DNA from 3 places in the Paenisporosarcina sp. P4_B8 genome. Region 1 is predicted to be linked to each of the others. Evidence: riboswitches for the same ligand, from Rfam matches in the RefSeq annotation. Region 1 holds a riboswitch; each other region holds the start of a gene.
What was found. Region 1 has a riboswitch for thiamine pyrophosphate ahead of tenA (thiaminase II). Riboswitches for the same ligand answer to the same signal wherever they lie in the genome.
Positions count from the first base shown of each region.

Region 2: it holds a riboswitch for thiamine pyrophosphate, as region 1 does, so the genes downstream of both, tenA (thiaminase II) here and tenA (thiaminase II) in region 1, are expected to answer to the same signal.
Region 3: it holds a riboswitch for thiamine pyrophosphate, as region 1 does, so the genes downstream of both, AC1DSK_RS10665 (YkoF family thiamine/hydroxymethylpyrimidine-binding protein) here and tenA (thiaminase II) in region 1, are expected to answer to the same signal.

Region 1 covers NZ_JBFUHX010000006.1:72,609-76,852, forward strand. Annotated here, with positions in the region: gene AC1DSK_RS07695 (erythromycin esterase family protein) at 1-470, shown strand, start outside; gene AC1DSK_RS07700 (AAA family ATPase) at 639-1,181, shown strand; gene AC1DSK_RS07705 (GNAT family N-acetyltransferase) at 1,244-1,681, shown strand; TPP riboswitch at 1,801-1,899, shown strand; TPP riboswitch at 1,964-2,060, shown strand; gene tenA (thiaminase II) at 2,129-2,809, shown strand; gene thiM (hydroxyethylthiazole kinase) at 2,799-3,554, shown strand; gene thiD (bifunctional hydroxymethylpyrimidine kinase/phosphomethylpyrimidine kinase) at 3,551-4,244, shown strand, end outside.
Region 2 covers NZ_JBFUHX010000004.1:164,926-169,169, reverse strand. Annotated here, with positions in the region: gene thiO (glycine oxidase ThiO) at 1-597, opposite strand, end outside; gene tenI (thiazole tautomerase TenI) at 632-1,243, opposite strand; gene tenA (thiaminase II) at 1,677-2,363, opposite strand; TPP riboswitch at 2,494-2,632, opposite strand; gene AC1DSK_RS06055 (ABC transporter permease) at 2,901-3,935, shown strand; gene AC1DSK_RS06050 (ABC transporter ATP-binding protein) at 3,937-4,244, shown strand, end outside.
Region 3 covers NZ_JBFUHX010000010.1:15,257-19,500, forward strand. Annotated here, with positions in the region: gene AC1DSK_RS10655 (ABC transporter ATP-binding protein) at 1-428, opposite strand, end outside; gene AC1DSK_RS10660 (ECF transporter S component) at 421-1,020, opposite strand; gene AC1DSK_RS10665 (YkoF family thiamine/hydroxymethylpyrimidine-binding protein) at 1,022-1,627, opposite strand; TPP riboswitch at 1,731-1,837, opposite strand; gene AC1DSK_RS10670 (GntR family transcriptional regulator) at 1,996-2,382, shown strand; gene AC1DSK_RS10675 (DUF1648 domain-containing protein) at 2,382-3,488, shown strand; gene AC1DSK_RS10680 (PLD nuclease N-terminal domain-containing protein) at 3,505-3,705, shown strand; gene AC1DSK_RS10685 (ABC transporter ATP-binding protein) at 3,702-4,244, shown strand, end outside.

The DNA.
Region 1 (4,244 bases):
ATGGAAACGATGCAAAAATCATCATTTGGGAACACAACACCCATATCGGGGATGCTTCCGCAACGGATATGGAAGCGGCTGGCATGGTGAACGTTGGCCAAATTCTCCGCCTGCAGAACAGAAAAGAAAATGTCTTCGCTGTCGGGTTTGGCACATACAAGGGAACAGTGATCGCAGCTGACCAGTGGGCAAACCCATATGAAATAATGGTCGTGCCACCAGCTATGAAAAAATCATGGGAATACGCTATGCATGCAGCTGGTGAATTTAATAAGTTATTAATTTTCGATGATGACAATCGCCACCTGTTTGATGAATGGATTGGTCATCGGGCAATTGGTGTGGTTTATAATCCTGAGTTCGAGGCTTACGGGAATTATGTATCTTCAAAAATGGGAAGTCGCTACGACGCTTTCATTTATCTGGACGAAACCAAAGCCCTTACTCCAATTGAGCATGACAATCCATAATCACTCACTAATTGCACCGCATTTGCGGTGTTTTTTTGTTTTCGTTATTTAATTCAATAATGAAATAATGGTAAAATGTAACAATAATTAATTATGTACAATCAACAACTTAAGAAATATTTAATGCTTGTAGAAGGATGAAACTAAAGGAAAAGGACTGGTGGACGAATGATTATCATGATAAATGGAGCATTTGGAGTGGGGAAGACCACTGTTTCCAATGAACTACAGAAAGAAGTCGAAAATAGTATGATTTTTGATCCGGAAGAAATAGGTAGTTTGTTAGGAAAAATTCTCCCAGTAGATGTTATGGCTCTTGAAGCAAAAACAGGAGATTTTCAGGATTTGGAGCTTTGGAAACAATTAACCGTTACCGTAGCTGATCACTTAATCGCACAGTATAAAGTGAACTTAATTGTTCCAATGACTATTCGGAAAGTAGAATATTTTAATTACATATTCGATGGATTTAAGAAGATTGATGAACAAACAACCCATTTTTGTTTAACAGCAAATCAGGAAACTATTTTCGATAGACTTAGGGAACGTGGGGAAGAAGAAGGAAATTGGTGTTTCCAACAAACATTCAAATGCCTGAAAGCATATAAAGAACATTATTTTGGAGATTACATCAACACGGAGAATGTCCCAGTACATACGATTGTTCAAACCATAAAGGAAAAACTAAAAATAGTAGAAGCTGTTAAATAGATGAAGACTTTTGTGGTACATGGGGACATGTGACGGAAACTAATTTTGACGGAGGAATGACGATGGATGATTCAATCCATAAAATCTTAGAACTAACCAAACCAGAACAATTCGAATGTGCATTTCCACTAATGAAACAGTTAAGATTGGATTTGACGATGGAGTCTTTTCATGATTTGCTCGGGCAAATGACACAAGACGGATATCGACTTTTTGCCTTATTTGCTCAAAATCAAATCGTAGCTTTGGCAGGCGTAAGCTTGAGAACGAATTTTTATAGCGGCCGTCACGTTTATATTTATGATTTAGTTACGGACGTCTCTAAACGTTCGCTTGGGTATGGAGAGACATTGTTGGAGTTCATACATGAGTGGGCAAAAGAAAATGGTGCCGAATATGTAGCACTGGAATCGGGAATCCAAAGAACCGATGCTCATAGATTCTATGAAGACAGAATGGATTATGATAAATGGTGTTTTTCGTTCAGAAAAAAATTGTAAACGATGATGAAATGAGTTCTTTGAAGGAGTTGAAGGGTTTTTTCATTCTTGATGGAAACTGAAATTACTCACTACTATTCTTGAGATTTCCTGATAGTGTGCTAGTATGTAAGTAATTAAAATAGTTGCGGGGGGACGCATTGGCGTTGAGAAGGTTAAAACCTGACCCTTTGAACCTGTTCGTTAAGACGAACGTAGGGAGCAAAGTACATAGCGGTTTAACGCTTTTGTTTTGTACTGTAGCTCTCCATTATGGAGGGCTTTTTTGTTTCTAATTCAATATTTTAATTGCGGGGGGACTTTTTAGTTGAGAAGGTTAAAACCTGACCCTTGGAACCTGACAGTTAACACTGACGTAGGGAGCAATGTTTCATCAGAAACGCTCTTTTGTCATACGCAAAAGGGCGTTTTTTGCACTTGCGTCCATCCAAAGAAGGAGGACTAGTAATGACATTTTGTGAAGAAGTACGAAAAGAAACGGATCTTTATTGGCAAGGCAGTTTTGATCACCCCTTTGTAATGGGACTGGTGGACGGGACATTGCCACTTGAGAAATTTGCGTACTACATGATGCAGGACGCCTATTATTTAAAGCACTACACAAAGGTGCTGGCGATTGCCGCCACGAAGGCTGAAACGAATGAAGACATAGCATTCTTTTTAGAATCTGCCCGCTACATCAATGAAGCCGAGCTTGATTTGCACCGAACTGTTTTCAAAGAGCTCGGTATTACGGAGGAAATGGAAGCACACTTTGAACCTGCTCCGGCTGCCTACAACTACGTATCGCATATGTACAATGCAGCTCATAACGGGGATGTAGCAGAAGCGTTTGCCGCCATGTTCCCTTGTCCATGGCTCTATCAGGAAATCGGGGAGAAGTATAAAGACGCTAAACCAGGTGTCAAAGCTTATGAAGATTGGATTGCCATGTATAGTGCACCAGGTTACAAAGAAAAAATCGAGCATCAAATGCAAATGATGAATCGATATGCAGAGGAAAATCCGAATAAGAGAAGTGTGCTGAAAGGTCATTTTGCTAAGAGCTGCTATTACGAGTGGAAATTCTGGGAAATGCCTTGGACACTTGAGAACTGGGAAAACGAGGTGAAAGTCTATGCCTATTGAACAAATACGTCAAAAAAAGCCTCTCGTTCACTGCATGACAAACTATGTCGTGGCGAACTTTACCGCGAATGGGTTGCTAGCAATCGGTGCGTCACCGGTCATGGCGGATGAAATATCAGAAGTAGAAGAAATGGTTGCCATTTCCTCGGCTCTATTAATTAATATCGGCACAATCAATACACGAACGCAAGAAGCGATGCTTCTGGCTGGTAAAAAAGCGAATGAACTTGGTACACCCGTTGTTTTGGATCCGGTAGGCGTAGGAGCTACATCATTTCGCAAACAGGCAGTTAGGGATTTGCTGGAACAAGTTCGGTTTAATTTAATCAGATGTAATGCAGGTGAACTGGCTGCAATCGCAGGTGTTTCGTGGCAGTCAAAAGGAGTGGACAGTGGAGAAGGCGACATGGACATCGCGGACGTTGCCAAGCAAGTAGCGAAGGATTGGAATTGTATCGTAGCTGTGACCGGCGCTTCGGATTATATAACCGATGGAAACAAAGAATTTTGGATAACTGGCGGGCATGAACGAATGACAGAGATAACCGGTACTGGGTGTTTGTTGAGTGCAATTTGCACCGCGGCTTTAAGTTTGGATGGAGAGGCCCTCCTCAACTTACGCAATCTCCTTCAAGCTTATAAACAAATATCCGAGCAAACATCGTCTCAGACACAACTTCTTGGTTCTTTCCAGACTGAAGTACTAAATGCTTTGCATCTCTATTCCAAAGGTGAAGGAAAATGAACATTGTCATGACGATAGCAGGCTCGGATAGTGGGGGCGGAGCCGGTATACAAGCCGATTTGAAAACATTTCAGGAACTTGGCGTATTTGGTACGTCCGCGATTACAGCGCTGACTGCTCAAAATACGCTGGGTGTAGAAGGGATCTTTCCAGCATCACCCGATTTCGTGGCACAACAAATAGATGTTGTCTTTAAGGATATGCCCATCCAAGCAGTCAAAACAGGCATGCTCTTTTCAACAGAAATCATTGAAGAAGTAGCAAATAATTTGCGAGAAAAAAATGTGCAACTTGTCGTTGATCCCGTGATGATTGCCAAAGGAGGGGCAAATCTTTTGCAGAATGAAGCAGTGGAAGCTTTACAGACTAAACTTTTACCACTTGCAACAGTATTAACCCCAAATATTCCAGAAGCCGAGGTGCTGGCCGGTTTGGAAATCCAATCGGAGTCGGATATGCAAAGAGCAGCTAAAGAGATTTTGGGAATGGGTGTCAATTGCGTGGTCATGAAGGGCGGTCATCTAGAAGAAAGGGATACGGCAACTGATACAGTCTTTATGGCCGATGGGACAAGCTTCAAAATGGTATCTGCTCGTATCGACACCAAGCATACACATGGAACGGGCTGTACGTTTTCTGCCGCATTGACTGCATTTTTGGGACAAGGAATTCCTTTGAAGGAAGCTTTGG
Region 2 (4,244 bases), on a different contig from region 1:
AAAATCACCTTCACTCGTCACAACACCTGTAACTCTCTCTTTCGTGAACTGAAAGTCATAAACTTCCACGTATTCTTTTATTACCACACCAAGTACTGCTGCAGACTTTAATAACCCTAAAGTTAACTGGGGGGCTTCTACATGCCCATCTTTATCAAGAAGCATTGCTCCAATAATATCTTGAGATAATGCAGGCTCTTTTTCTCTTACCTCTTCAGCTGTAAGCCAATCAGCTTGATCTCCACTTTGTCTCTGGATTGCAATGAATCTCTTATATTCCTGTTGTTCCTGTTCATTAATGGCAACCTTTAGCATGCCTTTATTTATGAGTTCAATATCTATTCCACTGGTCCCTTTTATTTCATCTGCTAGTCTTGTAAACATCGCTCTGCTTTTTCTAGCTAATTGAAAAAGTGGTCCCACTCCATCCAATTCTGCTTGAGCGGCCAACATTCCAGCAGCGGCTCCAGATGATTTACTTGCAAGTCGATCTTTTTCCAACAAAAGTACCTTAATCCCTCTTTTGGCAAGATTATAAGCGATGGATCCCCCAATAACTCCACCGCCCACCACGATTGCATCATACTGATATCTCATCAAATCCCCCCTTTTTCCCTGGAAAATTATTATGTCAATTGTTAGACGTTAGCTTTTGATAATATTCCTTTGCTGCCTCTAACGGATTATCAGCTTCTAATATTCCTGACATCACAGCAATACCACTCGCCCCAGCTTCGATTACTTCCCGAACGTTTAGCGGTTTTATACCGCCTATTGCAAATACGGGAATAGTAACTGAATGTGAGACGGTGGCTAATTGCTCTAAACCCTTTGAAACTAATCCCGGCTTTGATTGTGTGGGGAAAACATGTCCGAAAATCACATAATCTGCACCTTGTTCTTGTGCAATATGAGCCTCATCAATTGAATGAACCGAACAACCAACTCTTAAACTTGGAAACTGTATTTTCACAATATCAGCTGGTATAGAATGATAGGCGAGTTGAACTCCTCCAACCTTTGACACATAGGCCACATCTAGTCGATCGTTGATAATTATTTTAGATAACGGGACTTTATTGTCCGTTAATAAACTCACTAATCTGTAGATTTCTATGGCTGTTTTCGACTTCTCTCGAATATGGATGGCATCGATATATGGATGGATCGCCCCAGCTATTTCTGCTAATTGCTCTGGCTTCTGGCTTCCAGTTGATATGACATGTAGTTTTGCATGATCCATACTCTTTATCCCCTTTCAAAAGCCTAAAGTTGATTGCCTTATAAACTAAACGTAAATTAAATTAGAAAAACACAGTTTGTACCTACAATGGTGCGAACTGATGTCTTTTCTTATACTGATATCCAAAATATTTTAATAGCTATCAGTGCTAGAAAAACACAGTTTGCACCCACAATGGTGCGAACTGATGTCTTTTCTTATACTGATATCCGAAATATTTTAATAGCTATCAGTGCTAGAAAAACACAGTTTGCAGCCACAATGGTGCAGACTGATGTCTTTTCTTATACTGATATCCGAAATATTTTAATAGCTATCAGTGCTAGAAAAACACAGTTTGCACCCACAATGGTGCAAACTGATGTCTTTTCTTATACTGATATCCGAAATATTTTAATAGCTATTTCCACTTCCCTACGCCAACTACATTTTTCTATGTGTAACTTACTACTTCTTTTTGAGCTGGCCATTTTTCTAATGTATGGGCCATTTCCCAAAATGAATATTCGTATTGGCTACTAATGATAAAATGTTCTTTCATCCGTTCGCGGTCCTCAGCAGTTACTGTTTCAGCAAGCTTGTCTAGTCTATTAATTTGTTCCTCGACTTTCGCTCTAAACCATTCACCACCATATGCAGCAATCCATTCTTGGTAAATCGGTTCTTCAGGAGTACACGACTGAAGTCTCTCGCCGATTTCAAAATAAAGCCAATAACAAGGTAAAATGGCTGCGATAATATCGCCTAAATGTCCGTGATATGCTGCACGATACAAATGGGATGTGTAAGCATACGCAGTAGGCGAAGGCTTGAAATTTGCTTGTTCTTCTTCTGTTATTCCGAGTCGACGTGAAAAATTCTTATGCAGCGATAATTCTGCTTCATATGTGGCTTGTGCATGAGCTGCCATTTTACTCGTTGTTTCAAAATCATTAGCTCTTGCTGCACCCAAAGCTTGAACCTTTGCAAAGTGGGACAAGTAGTATGCATCCTGCATAACGTAATAACGGAAACACTCTAAAGACAATGTCCCATCCCCAATTCCTGTAACGAACGGATGATGAAAGCTTGCTTCCCAAATGTGATCTGATTCTTCTCTTAAAAGCTTTGAAAATGTCATAAAACAACCTCCAAAAAAGTTTTTCTCAACTGAATCGAATCACTTCCGCCAAATTTAGGGCAAATAAAAAACCACTCTCTTAACAAACATAAGAAAGTGGTTGTATTGGAAAAATAGTAAAAAAACATACTGCTCCGCAACTCCACTTCCCTACGCTGGTATAAACCAGATCAGGTTCTAAGGGTCTTAAAGCATTACTTTAATCTCAACCTTTATTTATGAATAAATGATTTCCATTTATCAATTGCAAGGTCCCCCTAGTGGAAGATATTACTATTCAGTTGTACATGAACATCATAACACGAATTAATTACTTATCAATCCAAAAATAAATTTAATGCATTTTTCTACGTAAACATGATAGCCAGTTTTTGAGTATACATGCACAAGTCGCCACAGTAACCATCCTGATAAATTCCTCTGCATCCCGAAAAGAAAAAGTATTTGACAGTCGTTTTACGATGTAATCTTCAGTTCATATTCCGTTCACTTAACACTAATATACTCTAGTTATCATAAAAAACGGAGGCGTAAAAGATGAATATTGCATGGAAAGAAATTAGGAAGAGTAAAGCAAAATTTATCATATTAGGATCAATTATATTTCTTGTTAGTTTTTTAACGTTTATCATTTCTGGATTATCGAATGGTTTATCTCAAGATAATGCGGCTTTAATAAAAGATCTGCCAAATGGTCAATTTTATATGAATGACGAAGCAAATGAAACCTATAATCTTTCGAAAATAGATGAAAATTTACAAGACAAAGCAATAAATAACCAGAAGGATGCAGCGGCACTTTCAATTCAGATGGGATTTGTGAACGATGCAGACGACAAACAACATAGCGTTGCCTTTGTTACTTCAACTGATTCGAAGTTATTTGAAAAAGTTGGAGAAGGAGAAATCATATTAGATAGTTCATTAGAAGAAGACGGCATAAATGTCGGAGATACCATAACGAACAATCAGTTCAGCGGTGAATTTAAAGTAAAAGGCTTTGTCGATCAAAAGAAATATAGCCACGCACCTGTCGCTTATATCAATATGGAAAACTACAAAGAAATCTACGGTGTGGAAGATATGCAATTGGTATTTGTACCTGGAAATGATAAGGAGCATGCAATTGACGGATTACAATCATTTTCAAACAAAGAATTTCTCAATACGATTCCAAGTTATAGCGCAGAACAGATGTCGCTCAATATGATTGTATGGTTTTTAGTCGTCATCAGCGGGATGTTGTTCGCGATATTCTTCTACATGATGAACGTTCAAAAAATAGGACTATACGGGATTTTGAAAGCACTTGGAGTTAAAACAAGTCAATTATTTGGGATGATGTGGTCACAGATGCTATTTATTACTGCAATTGCACTAACATTATCAGTTGCATTGAGCCAAGCTTTCACAATGATTGCACCTGAAGGAATGCCTTTTAGTTTAACCCTTCAAACAACGGTTCAATTATCACTCATATTCGTGGTCATCGGATTTGTTGGCGCTACGCTATCGGGTATCCAAATTAAAAAAGTCGAGCCACTACAAGCGATTCAACAAGGAGAGGTTTAATATGACTGTATTCACAATTGATGATGTCAAAAAAACGTTTAGAAATGGGGACGTAGAAGAGCAAGTATTAAAAGGAATCAATCTTTCTCTTCAACAAGGGGAAATAACAGCTTTAGTTGGAGCATCTGGTTCTGGTAAAAGTACGATACTTACAATAGCCGCCGGTCTTCAACGCGCAACGCATGGTCAGATTCTATTCGATGGGAAAGATTTGTCTAAGTTGAGTCAGGAGCAAATTCGAAAAATCCGGGCAAGTGAGTTCGGATTTGTCTTTCAATCCTCTCATCTTGTTCCTTTTCTCACTGTAGA
Region 3 (4,244 bases), on a different contig from region 1:
AGGGTAAGTGTTGATGTGATTCGCTGTTCCATTTCTGCCCGATTGACGTGCAGATTTTCTAACGTAAAAGCCATTTCTTGTTCAACTGTAGGCATACAAAATTGTGTATCCGGATCTTGGAAGACGGTAGCGATTCTCCGATTAATTTCCCCAGCGACATAACTACTGGTGTCTTTATTAAAGAGGACAACCGAACCACTTAGCTCTCCGTCACAATTGGCAGGGTACAAACGATTCATCAAATACAGTAAACTACTTTTCCCGCAGCCACTCGGACCATATAAGACGACACGTTCGCCAGCATCTATCGAAAATGAAATGTTTGTAAAAACTGGCGAGTCATCTTCTGGAAATTGAAACGTGACTCCTCTGAAGTCAATTACTTGTGAGATGCCACTTGGTGATTCATTCGTGAAATCTTTACCCAATGGACTCACCCTTCAGCTTGTGTTTCTTTGACGTATTGCGAGAAATCGAATATCCACGGAGAGCCCCTGTTGCCAGTAAACCATCGGATACATACTTTCCGCCTAAACCAGCGATGATGGCACCACTCATCACTCGAAGTGTGAACATCAAGATAAGCAGTGAAGGGTCAAGCGCTGCGTAACCAGATACAAAGAAGCCATAGGCAAAACTGAAGACTGCAGAACCAATCCCCGCTAAACAAAGCACCCACCAGTCATAGCGTTTGTAACCTGTCGCGGCAAAAGCAGCTTCTGCACCAAGCCCCTGGACTAGTCCAGATAAAATCAAACGTGGTCCCACCGCATTACCGATCATCACTTCAATAGTCGCTGCCATGGTTTCAGACAAAAGAGCGGCACCCGGTTTGCGGATGATGTATGCACAAATGATCGACACAATAAACCAAATCCCAAAGATCCACTCGTATGCAATCGGTCCAATCACTCCAGCCCAAATGTTTCCTACTTGAACAAACAGCAAATAAACGACGGCAAAGACAACAGCAAAAACGGATAGCAACACAACTTCTTTCAGTTTCCAGGACTTCAACATATTACGCATCTCCTTTGTGAGAAGGGCTGTTGATGCTCATGTTAACAGTCATGACCAAATGTTTATGTTGTTCCGATCGAGCGTGTGTAAAAGAATCTTCAAGGAATGCAAACACGTCGTGAATATCCCCATGAAGTCCACTTGCATAATGCATGGAATCATTGAACACCCCATATTCTTTTGCGCGTGCCACTTCCTGATAAATAACCGACATATAATCGGGGTTATTCATCGGATACAGGGCAAATTGTGATGATACATATTGTTTGATTTCGCGAATTTGAGGATGGTTTAACAGAACATCATCTTTTTCTAGATAAACATCGCCTGCAGAATCCCCTGGGCAGCCAATCGAAAAGGTTCCGTTAAAGGCGACATGGGCACCCGTTTTTGCTGCATACAATACGATGGCTCTCGCTGTATCGAATACATGCATTTGCTTCCCTCGCATCACCGTACTGACGTCGTCGGTATGCATCCATACATTTGAGGTATCTGCTTCACGCAAAGCCCCTTTAATAATTTCAATAAAATTGTCCGCCATCGGGTGAATCGAAAACCGTAAGCCAACGATTGGACTAATCCCACAACTAAACTCATTCGACATCTCTTTTTCCTCCTTTTTTAGTGCCAGGCACCTATTATTGAACATAAAAAAGCTGCATTCGACGTGGAATGCAGCTGGTTTGCGCAAAAAGAAAAAAAGTTGGGCAAAGGTCACCGCACTTCCTCACGCCAGTATTATCTGGATCGAGTATTAAGGGATCGGAGCAAATGCTCTCATCTCAGCCAAACTATAGCACCCCTAGTGCAAATTCGTATGCAGTTTTATATATTCAAGAACGGCTTCATTGTAACGCATGAAAAAAGGATTGTAAATAAAGTAAATATCAATACTTGCCAATCAGTAAATTCTGTTCTATATTATATATAACAAAACTGTTCTACTAAGAATAGAACAAAGGGAGGTCGCATATGTTTATTGAGATTGAACCGGATTCGACCGTACCGATTTATTTACAATTGGCTCAGCAAATTATTGAAGGGGTAGCAAAGGGGTCTTTGAAACCTGGAGATTCCTTGCCATCTGTACGCTCATTTGCAGCTGATCTCGGCATGAACATGCATACGGTAAATAAAGCTTATCACTACTTGGAAGAGAAGGAATTTATTCAGATTGTACCGAAGAAAGGTGTATTCATTCATGAAAAAGGTGTACGGAAAGCATCAGCTTCCGATCGCCAACGTCTGAGCAAAGAATTACGCCCAATCATAGCAGAAGCACTTTGTCTTCAGTTGTCTCAAGAGGACATTGAGTTACTGGTGAAAGAAATTATTTTGGATTTGAAGGAGGTTAAGTAATGTCAGCAATCATTTTTATCGTCTTATTAATGTTCAACATTGCCATTCAAGCCTTTTTACCGAAGTTTCTGAAGGAAAGTGAAGCGTTTGGCGTGTATATCCCGGATACGCACGTAAAAGACCCACGCCTTATGAGGATGAAAAACCGCTACACTCAATTGGTTTTGCTATGTGGTGTGGTTGTTCTGGTCCTATTCATTGGCTGGGTGTTAATCGTCCGTCCACAGGAGCAACAAATTGTATTTTGGGGATTAGCCGCACAAATAGGTGCATTGGTTTTGCCGATGGGGCTATATGCAAAAAATCATATTGCATTAGCTAACTGGAAGAAAGATGAAAAATGGACAGCGGGTCAAGTTGAGCGGAAAGTGGTAGACCTGCAGTTTCGTGAGCAACTGAAACTGTTGCCCAACATGTATTTTATTTTGCCGATGCTTTTGACCGTCAGTCTAAGTGTTTATGGATTAACCCAATATGATTTGTTACCTGACCAGCTTCCGACGCACTGGGGTCCGAATGGGGAAGCGGATGCATTTACGGAAAAAAGTTGGCTTTCAGTCAATTCGTTGCCATTCCTAACCCTCGTACTTCAAGGCATGTTGCTTTTTTTCAATGGGGCCATGAAGCAATCAGGTGCAAAGATTCAGGTGCGAAATAAAAAACGTTCCCGAGAACAACAACTCGCGTTCCGTAAATATACAAGTTGGTTATTGTTTGTCGTGACCATCACGGTGACGTTGTTGATGGGATACTTACAGCTGACCATTATTTTTCCTGAAACCATGTCAACTTCAGTAACTCTTGCTTCCACCATCTCTTTCTTGGTCATTATTTTAGGTTCTGTCCTATTTTACGCCATTAAAGTAGGGCAAAGTGGCACCAGAATAGCCGTATCACACCCAGATGAAAGTCTAGAAGGGGTAATCGATCAAGATGATGATCGATACTGGAAATTCGGAATGTTTTATGTGAATAAGAACGATCCGAGCATAATGGTGGAAAAACGTTTTGGGATTGGCTGGACCATCAATTTCGGTCACAAAACCAGTTGGATTTCCTTACTATTACTAATAGGAAGTATCGTGTTCGTTTCAACATTGCAATAAAGAGGAGTGGGAGAAAATGGAGGAATTACAAGGGGTGCCTTGGGGTATTATCACACCGATATTTATCATTCAATTTATTTTAATAGTAGTTGCACTTATCGATTTAGCAAAAATACATCAAACAAACGGACCTAAATGGGTCTGGGCACTGGTCATTATTTTCATTAGTATTTTTGGACCTATTTCGTACTTTATTGCAGGGAGAAAACAAACATGACGACAATCTTAGAAGCTAATCATTTAACGAAAATATACGGATCAGAGCGAGCTGTAAATGATGTGACTTTTGCGCTGGGAGAAGGCACATCTACGGCATTAATCGGACCAAATGGAGCCGGTAAAACGACGACTTTATCCATGCTTGGTGGGTTATTACAACCAACATCGGGTACCATTTCACTGAATGGGGAAAAACATGCGGACGTAAGAAAACATATTGGTTTCCTGCCTCAATATCCACAATTCTTTTCGTGGCTGACAGCACTGGAATTTACTGAAATGGCGGCGAAATTAAGTGGGATGGACTCACGGTCTGCCAAGCTTGAAGCACAAAAAACACTGGAGTTCGTAGGACTTGGAGATGCACTACGGAAAAAAACGGGTACTTTCTCCGGCGGAATGAAACAACGTCTTGGATTAGCACAGGCCATTGTTCATAAACCGAAGCTCTTATTATTGGATGAACCGGTATCTGCGCTGGATCCCGTTGGAAGACGCGAGATTATGAATCTATTGAAAAGCTTGCAACAAGACATG